One region of the Burkholderia pyrrocinia genome, then DNA from elsewhere that is predicted to be linked to it. Evidence: predicted binding sites of a transcription regulator. Region 1 holds the regulator's gene; the other holds the start of a gene.
What was found. Region 1 encodes FliA, which starts transcription of late flagellar genes. Its sites were predicted from a motif close to CTAAAGTTTNNNNNNNNNNNGCCGNTA; they were not measured.

Region 1 (4,411 bases):
GTTCGGCTTGAACGGGCCGTCCTTCTGCACGCCGATGTACGAAGCCTGCTCGTCCGACAGCACCGACAGGTTCGCGCCGATGCGCGCGAGGTGCAGGCGCGCAACCTTTTCATCGAGATGCTTCGGCAGCACGTACACCTTGTTCTCGTACTCGCCGCCGCGCACGAACAGCTCAATCTGCGCGAGCGTCTGGTTCGCGAACGAGTTCGACATCACGAACGACGGGTGGCCGGTCGCGCAGCCGAGGTTCACGAGGCGGCCTTCCGCCAGCAGGATCACGCGCTTGCCGTCCGGGAAGATGATGTGGTCGACCTGCGGCTTGATGTTTTCCCACTGGTACTGGCGGGTCGACGCGACGTCGATTTCCGAGTCGAAGTGGCCGATATTGCAGACGATTGCGTTGTGGCGCATCGCCTTCATGTGATCGTGGCCGATCACGTGGAAGTTGCCGGTGGCCGTCACGAAGATGTCGGCCTTGTCGGCCGCGTATTCCATCGTCACGACGCGGTAGCCTTCCATCGCCGCCTGCAGCGCGCAGATCGGATCGATTTCGGTGACCCACACGGTAGCGCCCAGGCCGCGCAGCGACTGCGCGCAGCCCTTGCCCACGTCGCCGTAGCCCGCGACGACCGCGACCTTGCCCGCGATCATCACGTCGGTCGCGCGCTTGATGCCGTCGACGAGCGATTCACGGCAGCCGTACAGGTTGTCGAACTTCGACTTCGTGACCGAATCGTTCACGTTGAACGCCGGGAACGGCAGGCGGCCGTCCTTTTCCATCTGGTACAGGCGGTGCACGCCGGTCGTGGTTTCTTCGGTCACGCCCTTGATGTGCGCGAGGCGCTTCGAGTACCAGGTCGCGTCGATGTCGAGGTGCTTCTCGATCGACTTGTACAGCGCGACTTCTTCCTCGTTGGTCGGCTTCGCGATCACCGAACGGTCCTTCTCGGCCTTCGAGCCGAGGATCAGCAGCAGCGTTGCGTCGCCGCCGTCGTCCAGGATCATGTTCGCGAATTCGCCGTTCGGCCATTCGAAGATGCGGTGCGAGAACTCCCAGTATTCGTCGAGCGATTCGCCCTTGAACGCGAACACCGGCGTGCCGGCTTCGACGATCGCGGCCGCGGCGTGGTCCTGCGTCGAGAAGATGTTGCACGACGCCCAGCGGACGTCCGCGCCGAGCGCCTTCAGCGTCTCGATCAGCACGCCCGTCTGGATCGTCATGTGCAGCGAACCGGCGATGCGTGCGCCCTTCAGCGGCTGCTGCGCCTTGTATTCGTCGCGGATTTGCACGAGGCCCGGCATTTCGGTCTCGGCGATGTTCAGTTCCTTGCGGCCCCAGCCGGCCAGCGCCATGTCGGCGACGACGTAATCCTTGGAAGCTTGCGAATCGATAATGGCGTTCATCACGCCCTCCTTTCTAAAAAGTTTCTAGATTGGTGACGTGAGCGCCGTTCAGGAAGCGGAGCCGGCGCGACGGTCGCGAAACGCGCGCCGCACGGCTGCTTGGTGAAGCCTTCCGAGCCTGGCGGACGCTGAATGGTCCGTCGCAACGCTCCTCGGAAAACGGGAGGGATTGTAGCAAATCGGCGCGCACAATGCGCAAGCGACTCGAGCGATTCAAGCGCGCCGCGTCGGCGCGCGTCGCCGTCCGGAAAGGGTCAGGACTCCGCGCCGACCCACGCCTGTTCGCGCAGCCGCGCGCGCAGGCGCGCGACGGCCTGGCTGTGCAACTGGCACACGCGCGATTCGCTCACTTCGAGCACCGCGCCGATCTCGCGCAGATTCAGACCCCGTTCGTAGTACAGCGACATCAGCAGCTTCTCGCGCTCCGGCAGCCGCTCGATCGCCTCGACGAGCGCCTCGCGCAGGTGCTCGTCGAGCAGCGCCGACAGCGGATCGGCGTGATCGACGCGATAGCGGTCGAGGAACGGCTCGTCGTCGGCCGCGCGGTCGAAATCCTCGTAATAGATGAGCTGGCTGCCGTGCAGGTCCTGCAGCATCCCCTGGTATTCGTCGAGCGGCATGTTCAGGTGCAGCGCGATCTCGGTCTCGCTCGCCGAGCGGCCGAGATGCTGCTCGACCTGGTGCACCGCGTGCTCGACCTCGCGCGACGTCTTGCGCAGGCTGCGCGGCAGCCAGTCGTTGCTGCGCAGCTCGTCGAGCATCGCGCCGCGGATGCGCTGCGTCGCGTAGGTCTCGAACTGCGCGCCCTGGTCTTCCTTGTAGCGGCCGGCCGCGTCCATAAGGCCGATCATGCCGGCCTGGATCAGGTCGTCGAGGTCGACGCTCGCCGGCATCTTCGCGACGAGCTGCAGCCCGAGGCGACGCACGAGCGGCGCATATTGCGCGAGCACGTCGGCCTGGGACATCTTTCCTTGAGCGTTGTACATCATGGCCCCCTCCTTCCGGTGGCGCTCACGCGGCGTGTGCCGCGCCCGCCTCATACGACGGCTTGCCGCCCGCGTGGACGGCGCGGCCCGCACCCGAACGCGGGCGCATCGGCCAGTACAGCAGGTCGGCGGCAATCTGCCGGTAGTCGCGCGCGGCCGACGACGACGGGAACGCGTCGACCACCGCATGCATCAGTTCGCGCGCGTGCTCGACGAGCGGATCGGCGCTCACGCAGCCCGCATCGGCGATCGACACCGTCAGGTAGCGGCTCGCGACGCCCGCGAGGTTGTCGAAGGCCGTCTTCGCGTCCGCATGGCTGCCGACGTGATTGGTCAGCACGCGGAACTGCGCGAGCGCGTGCGCGAAATGCAGCCGCTTCATGCACGCGTACGCCTCGGTGATCGCCTGCGCGGCCACCCGCGTGACAACCAGCACGTCGTGCGCTTCGCGCGCGAGTGCCGAGAACGAGCCGTCGGCGCCGAGCTGCGCGTCGACGAGGACGATGTCGGCCGGGCCGTCGATGAAGTCGCTCAGTTGCGCGTCGCTGTAGCCGGCGCGCGCGAGCCGCGCGGCCGCGCACAGGCCGAACCCGGCGGCCACCCGCGTGCGCTCGCCGTCGCGCAGCCATGCGCCCGCGAGGGTCGCGCTGGCCGAATGCACGTCGGCGCGCTCGTCGACGACGAGCACATCCTTGCCGAGCGACGCGAGCGCCGCCGCCAGGTTCACGATGGCGGACGTGCAGCCGACACCCGCCGGCCCGCCCGTCACCGCGACGATGCGCGACGTGCGCCCGGCCAACAGGCGCCGCAGCCCTTCGGCCTGGTCGATGGTTCGTTTATCCAAATCGCACCTCGTGCAGCTCGGCGGTGGAACGTGCGGTCAGGGCGGAAAGCAGCGTCGGCATGTCCTCGTCTTGCGGCACGAAGGGCGAGCCGTCGCGCGGCACGCAGAACGCGCTCTTCAGCAGGAATCTGGTCGATGCGACATACAGGTTCTCCGGCACCTTCTGGCCGGTCGACACGTAGTGGACCGGCAGCTTGTAGCGGATCACCGTGTCGAGCACGCCGCCGAGGTGGGTCGCTTCGTCGAGCTTCGTGAGGATGCAGCCGGCGAGGTCCGGATGCTCGCCCGCGCTGCGGTACGCCTGCACGACTTCGTTGAGCGTGTCGCCGTGGCTGGTCGCGTTGAGCAGCAGCAGGCGCTGCACCGGCGTGTTCGCGCCGTGCAGCATTGCGATCTGGTCGGACACCGCGCGGTCGCGCTGGCTCATGCCGATCGTGTCGATCAGCACGATGTGCTTGTTGCGCAGCTCGGACAGCGCGAGCGCGAGATCGCCCGCATCCTTCACCGCGTGCACCGGCACGCCGAGGATCTTGCCGAAGATGCGCAGCTGCTCGTGGCCGCCGATCCGGTAGCTGTCGGTGGTCAGCAGCGCGACCTTGCTCGCGCCGAAGCGCATCACGCACCGCGCGGCCAGCTTCGCGGTGGTGGTCGTCTTGCCGACGCCCGTCGGCCCCATCAGCGCGAACACGCCGCCGCGCTCCATCAGCGCGTCCTCGCTGTCGAGCACCGGCAGGTTCGCCGCGAGCACCGACTGCGCCCATTCGGCGGCCTGTTCGAAGGTCTGCGCGCCGTCGCCGGACGGCAGGTTGTCGACGAGCATCCGCACGAGCTGCGCGGACAGGCCGGCCGCGAACAGGTGCTTCGTCAGCGCGCCATGCACGGCGCTGCGACGCTGGCGGTCGTGCCACTTCAGGCTGTCGAACTGCTCTTCCATCATTCCGCGCAGTTCGCCGAGCTCCTGCATCACCGTATCGTTGACGATCCGCTCGATGCGCGACTTCACCGCATCGGCCACCGCGGCGGCCGCGTCGGCGGACAGCCGCGTGCGCTCGGCCGCCTTTGCGGCGTTCGCGGTGCTCGCGTCGGGCGTGCGCGGCGCGGCTGCCGGCATCCGGCGTTCGGCATCGCGCACGATGTCGCGTGCCCAGTCGGGCGACGGCGCGCTCGCGGCGCCCTG
Region 2 (4,411 bases), 1.0 Mb from region 1:
CGCGAGCGATACACTGTCGGTTCGACCGCTTCCGCGCCCGATCATGTCCGCCACCCGCCTCCCAGACTCTGCACGCTACTGGCGCACGCCGTTGCTGCCGGACGCGGATCTCGTCACGGCCACCTATCGCGACCACACGTTCGCGCCCCACTGGCACGACGCGTACACGATTCCCGTGATTCTCGAAGGCGCGGAACGTTTCACCTATCGCGGCAGCGGCTACGTCGCCGAAACGGGCACCGTTCCCGTGATCAATCCCGGCGAAGTGCATACGGGCTCGCGCGCGGCCGACGAAGGTTGGTGCTATCGCGTCAGCTACATGCCGGTCGAATTCATCCGCGAACTCGCAAGCGCGATCGCCGGCCGCCCGCAGGACGCCCCGTGGTTTGCCCCCGACGTGATTCGCGACGCCGACCTCGCGGCCCGGCTCACGCTGGCGCACCGGATGATGGAGGCAGGCAGCGCGCGCGCGCCGGTCGCGCATGCTCACGGGCAGCCGGCCGGCGATCCGGCCTCCGGCGCGCCGCGCATCTATGATCCGCTCGCGGCCGAAACGGCGATGCTCGACGCGCTGTCGACGCTGATCGTGCGCCATGCCGACGCGCTGCCGCGCCCGGCGCCGCTCGCGGCGGACGAACCGCGCGTCGATGCGATGCGCGAGCGGCTCGCCGCCGATCTCACGTGCACGGTGACGCTCGACGAAGTCGCGCAGGCGGCCGGCCTGTCGCCGTTCCACGCGGCGCGCCTGTTCACCCGTACGACCGGCATGCCGCCGCATGCATGGCGCAACCAGTTGCGATTGCAGCGCGCGCTGGCGCCGCTGCGCGCAGGCGTGCCCGTAGCCGACGTCGCGGCGGCCAGCGGCTTCGTCGACCAGAGCCATTTCACGCGGCATTTCAAACGGATGTTCGGCGTGCCGCCCGGACGCTGGCAGGCAAGCTGACGCGCGGTTTCCCGCTTCCGGCACCCGGCCGTCGCTTGCCGCCGCGCCGGCAAACGCCCGGGCATCCGCCTCGAACCCCGCGAGCGCAAGAACATACAAGCCCGCAAACCACCGGCCCGCTATCCTCCCACTCATGGAGGAGCGCTCTTTGAACCCGACACCCGCATCACCCCCTCGCCGCCCGCTCAACGAATGGCTCGACGGCGCGCGCGACACGATCCCGATGATGATCGGCGCGGCGCCATTCGGCGTGATCTTCGGCACGCTCGTCGGCGGCGGCCCGCTCGCCGCGTGGCACGGCGCGCTGATGTCGCTCGCCGTGTTCGCGGGCTCGGCACAGTTCATCGCGCTCGGCCTGATCGCGGGCAGCGCGAGCTTCGTCGTCGTGCTGGCGACGACGCTGATCGTGAACCTGCGCCACCTGCTGTACAGCGCGACGCTCGCGCCCTATGTCGCGCACCTGCCGCTGCGCTGGCGCGCCACGCTCGGCGCGCTGATGACCGACGAGGTGTTCGCGGTCGCCTATGCGCACTACCGGCACTTCCCTCCCGGTGCGATCGGCCCGCACTACTTCTTCGGCTCCGGGCTCGCGATGTACCTGAACTGGCAGGTCTGGACCCTCGCGGGCATCGGCTTCGGCGCGGCGTTCCCCGGCCTGCAGTCGCTCGGCCTCGATTTCGCGATGGCGGCGACCTTCATCGCGATCGTCGTCCCGCAGCTCGGCACGCTGCGCTATTTCGCGGCGGCCGCGACGGCCGGCACGCTCGCGTACTTCTGGCAGGGCTGGCCGTACAAGCTCGGACTGCTCGGCGCGGTCGCCGCCGGCGTCGCGATCGGCGTCGCGCTCACGCTGCTGCACGAACGCGCGCGCGCCGGCTCGCGCACGGAGGCCGCATCGTGAGCTACGCGCTGCTGATCCTCGGGATGGCCGTCATCACGTACGCAATCCGCACGACGCTGTTCCTGTTCGGTGAGCGGCTGACCTTCCCGCCGCTCGTGCGGACCGCGCTCGGCTTCGTGCCCGTCACCGTGCTGACCGCGATCATCGTGCCGATGACCGTGTCGCCGCATGGCGGCACGGCCGAGCTGACCTGGCGCAATCCGCAGCTCGTCGGCGCGCTCGCCGCCGTGCTCGTGTCGGCGGCGACCCGCCGCCCGCTCGTGACGATCGCGGCGGGGCTCGCGGTATTCTTTTTCTGGCAAGGGATCGTGCTGCCGCACTGGCTGCCCGTCTGAGCGAACGCTCAGCCACGCGCACTCAAGTTTCCGCCCGGCGTGCCGATATAGGGAATGAAAACCCGCCACCGGCCTCGGCGCGCACCGGTCAGTCGACGCTGCGCCCGTACCGGTGCGCCGTGCCGGCCGCCGGCTTGCGCGGGCCGCCATCGAGACGATTCATGGGCCAGATCACCCTTTCCCTCAAGGACGACACGCTCGAGTCCCTGCGCAAGGACTACGACGCGTTCGTCCGCGTGTCGCTGAAACTCGACCCGCAGTTCGCGACGCCGTCGTTCGAGGATTTCCTGCGCGCGAAGCTGCTCGACAACATGGTGCCGCTGACCGAGCACGCGGTGCAGCGGATGCTGCAGGGCGGCCAGTACGCGTGGGCAAAGCGCACGCTCGACAAGGAGTTTCCGGACGTCGTCGCGATCCTGATGCGGCAGGCCGCCGAATTCGGTTTCGGCTTCGCATCGCGCTCCGAATGGACGCCCGACGAACTCGCAAAGGCGTGCCGCGACTGGGCGAAGGCGATCGTCGCCGAAGCGCAGGGCGACCCGTCGCTGATCGACCCGCTCGCGTCGCAGATCAAGAGTGCGGCCCAGGACATCCAGACGCTCGAGGAACTGATGCAGACGCCCGCGTGGCGGCTCGCGGAATCGCTGCGGCAACGGATTTACGAGGCCAAGCTCGCGTGCGAGATGAGCGTCGGCAGCACCGCGCGCGACAAGCTCGGTGAACTGCGCGGGCTGCTGCGGCTCGGGCTCGCGCATGGCTCGTTCCAGAAGCAGGAAGCGCAGCAGATCATGGAATATCTGCGGCTGCTGAAGCCGGAGATATTCGTCGAAGAGCCGTACGACGTCTTCGCGCGGCTCGCCGCGTGGCTGCGCAGCGTATTCACGCCGGCCGCCGCGCGACCCGCGCAGGGCCCGGGACAAGGGCAAGGACAGCGCCGGCCGTGACCGCGCGCCCGTTCTGCTGAAAGCATGACCCGATGAAAACGGCCCGGTTCGCACGAAGCGAACCGGGCCGCCGGACAGCCACCGTCACGACGCGCCCTCCGGGGCGAGCGTCGTGCGGCACCAGCGCCGCTTACTGCGTGGCGCCCTGGGCCGATGCACCGCCTTCCGCGCCGACCGATGCGCCGCCTTCGGTCGCTTCGTCGGCCTTCGCCTTGGCCGAGCCAACATGGCTCTTGGTCGACTTCGCGGCATGCTTCACGTGCTTCTTGGCCGAATGGACGGCCGACGACGCCGTATCCTTCGCGCCGTCGGCTGCCGCACCGACCGCCTCGGTTGCGCCGCCGACCGGATTGCCCGACGCGTTCGCGCCGGCGCTGCCCTGCACGCCCGCGCCGACACCCGCCGCCGGGGTCTGAGCCTGCACGCCGGCACCTGCCGCACCCTGCGCCGCCGTACCCGTCTGGGCAAACGCGGCCGAAGTGGCGAACGCCGTCAGCGCGGCACCGATCAGCATCGTACGAATCTTGGACATGACGATCCTCCTCAAGAAATTGTGGGCGCGGACCGCAGCGATGCGGCCCGTCGCGTCCCCCGCCGCAACACGCAGCAGGTACGACAAAAGACCCGCGGCCCGCACGGCCGGTTCTCGAATCTCTCAGACTGTTACCCACCGTTTCATTTGCTGACGAATCGCTCACAGTCCTTAACAACTGCGTGCCGCGGCCGGCCGCGCTCGCGCGCCGGCCCGCGGTGCCGTATGATGCGGGGCGATTCCTCCTGCGCATTGCGCACCCTCTTCGTCATGCCCAATCTGGATTTCACGCTGACCGGCGAATACGTCGAGCTGCACAACCTTCTCAAGATCACCGGCCTCGCGGACAGCGGCGGCACCGCGAAGCTGATCGTCGCGTCCGGCGCGGTGAAAGTCGACGGCGCGGTCGAGCTTCGCAAGACCTGCAAGATCCGCGCGGGCCAGGTCGTGCTGCTCGGCGACACGCGCATCGCGGTGCGCGAGGCCTAGGCTAGGGTCGTTCCCCCTGCCCCCGACATGGCCATCGGCGCGCGCGTTCGACACAGTACGAATAAAGCCGTAAGCTAGCCGTCTCTCAAAATAAATACAGACAGCGCGGGCCCGTACCCGCGCGAGCGCCCATTCCATGTCGCATTCCGGTCTCACGCGGACGGCCGCTGCGCCGCCGTCCCTGTCCAGTCACGCCGCCGATACCGCGCGCCTCGCCGCACCGCTCGCGATCGCGCAACTTTCACAGATGGCGATGAGCGTCACCGA

Region 2: the regulator FliA is predicted to act here: its motif matches at 2,201-2,227, upstream of JYG32_RS09010 (DUF4088 family protein).

The regions. Positions count from the first base shown of each region.
Region 1 is NZ_CP070977.1:2,935,975-2,940,385, forward strand. It holds gene ahcY (adenosylhomocysteinase) at 1-1,404, opposite strand, end outside; S-adenosyl-L-homocysteine riboswitch at 1,437-1,564, opposite strand; gene JYG32_RS13665 (RNA polymerase sigma factor FliA) at 1,659-2,393, opposite strand; gene JYG32_RS13670 (MinD/ParA family ATP-binding protein) at 2,416-3,234, opposite strand; gene flhF (flagellar biosynthesis protein FlhF) at 3,227-4,411, opposite strand, start outside.
Region 2 is NZ_CP070977.1:1,936,843-1,941,253, forward strand. It holds gene JYG32_RS08995 (AraC family transcriptional regulator) at 44-943, shown strand; gene JYG32_RS09000 (AzlC family ABC transporter permease) at 1,077-1,844, shown strand; gene JYG32_RS09005 (AzlD domain-containing protein) at 1,841-2,179, shown strand; gene JYG32_RS09010 (DUF4088 family protein) at 2,341-3,123, shown strand; gene JYG32_RS09015 (hypothetical protein) at 3,254-3,655, opposite strand; gene JYG32_RS09020 (RNA-binding S4 domain-containing protein) at 3,926-4,144, shown strand; gene norM (multidrug efflux MATE transporter NorM) at 4,281-4,411, shown strand, end outside.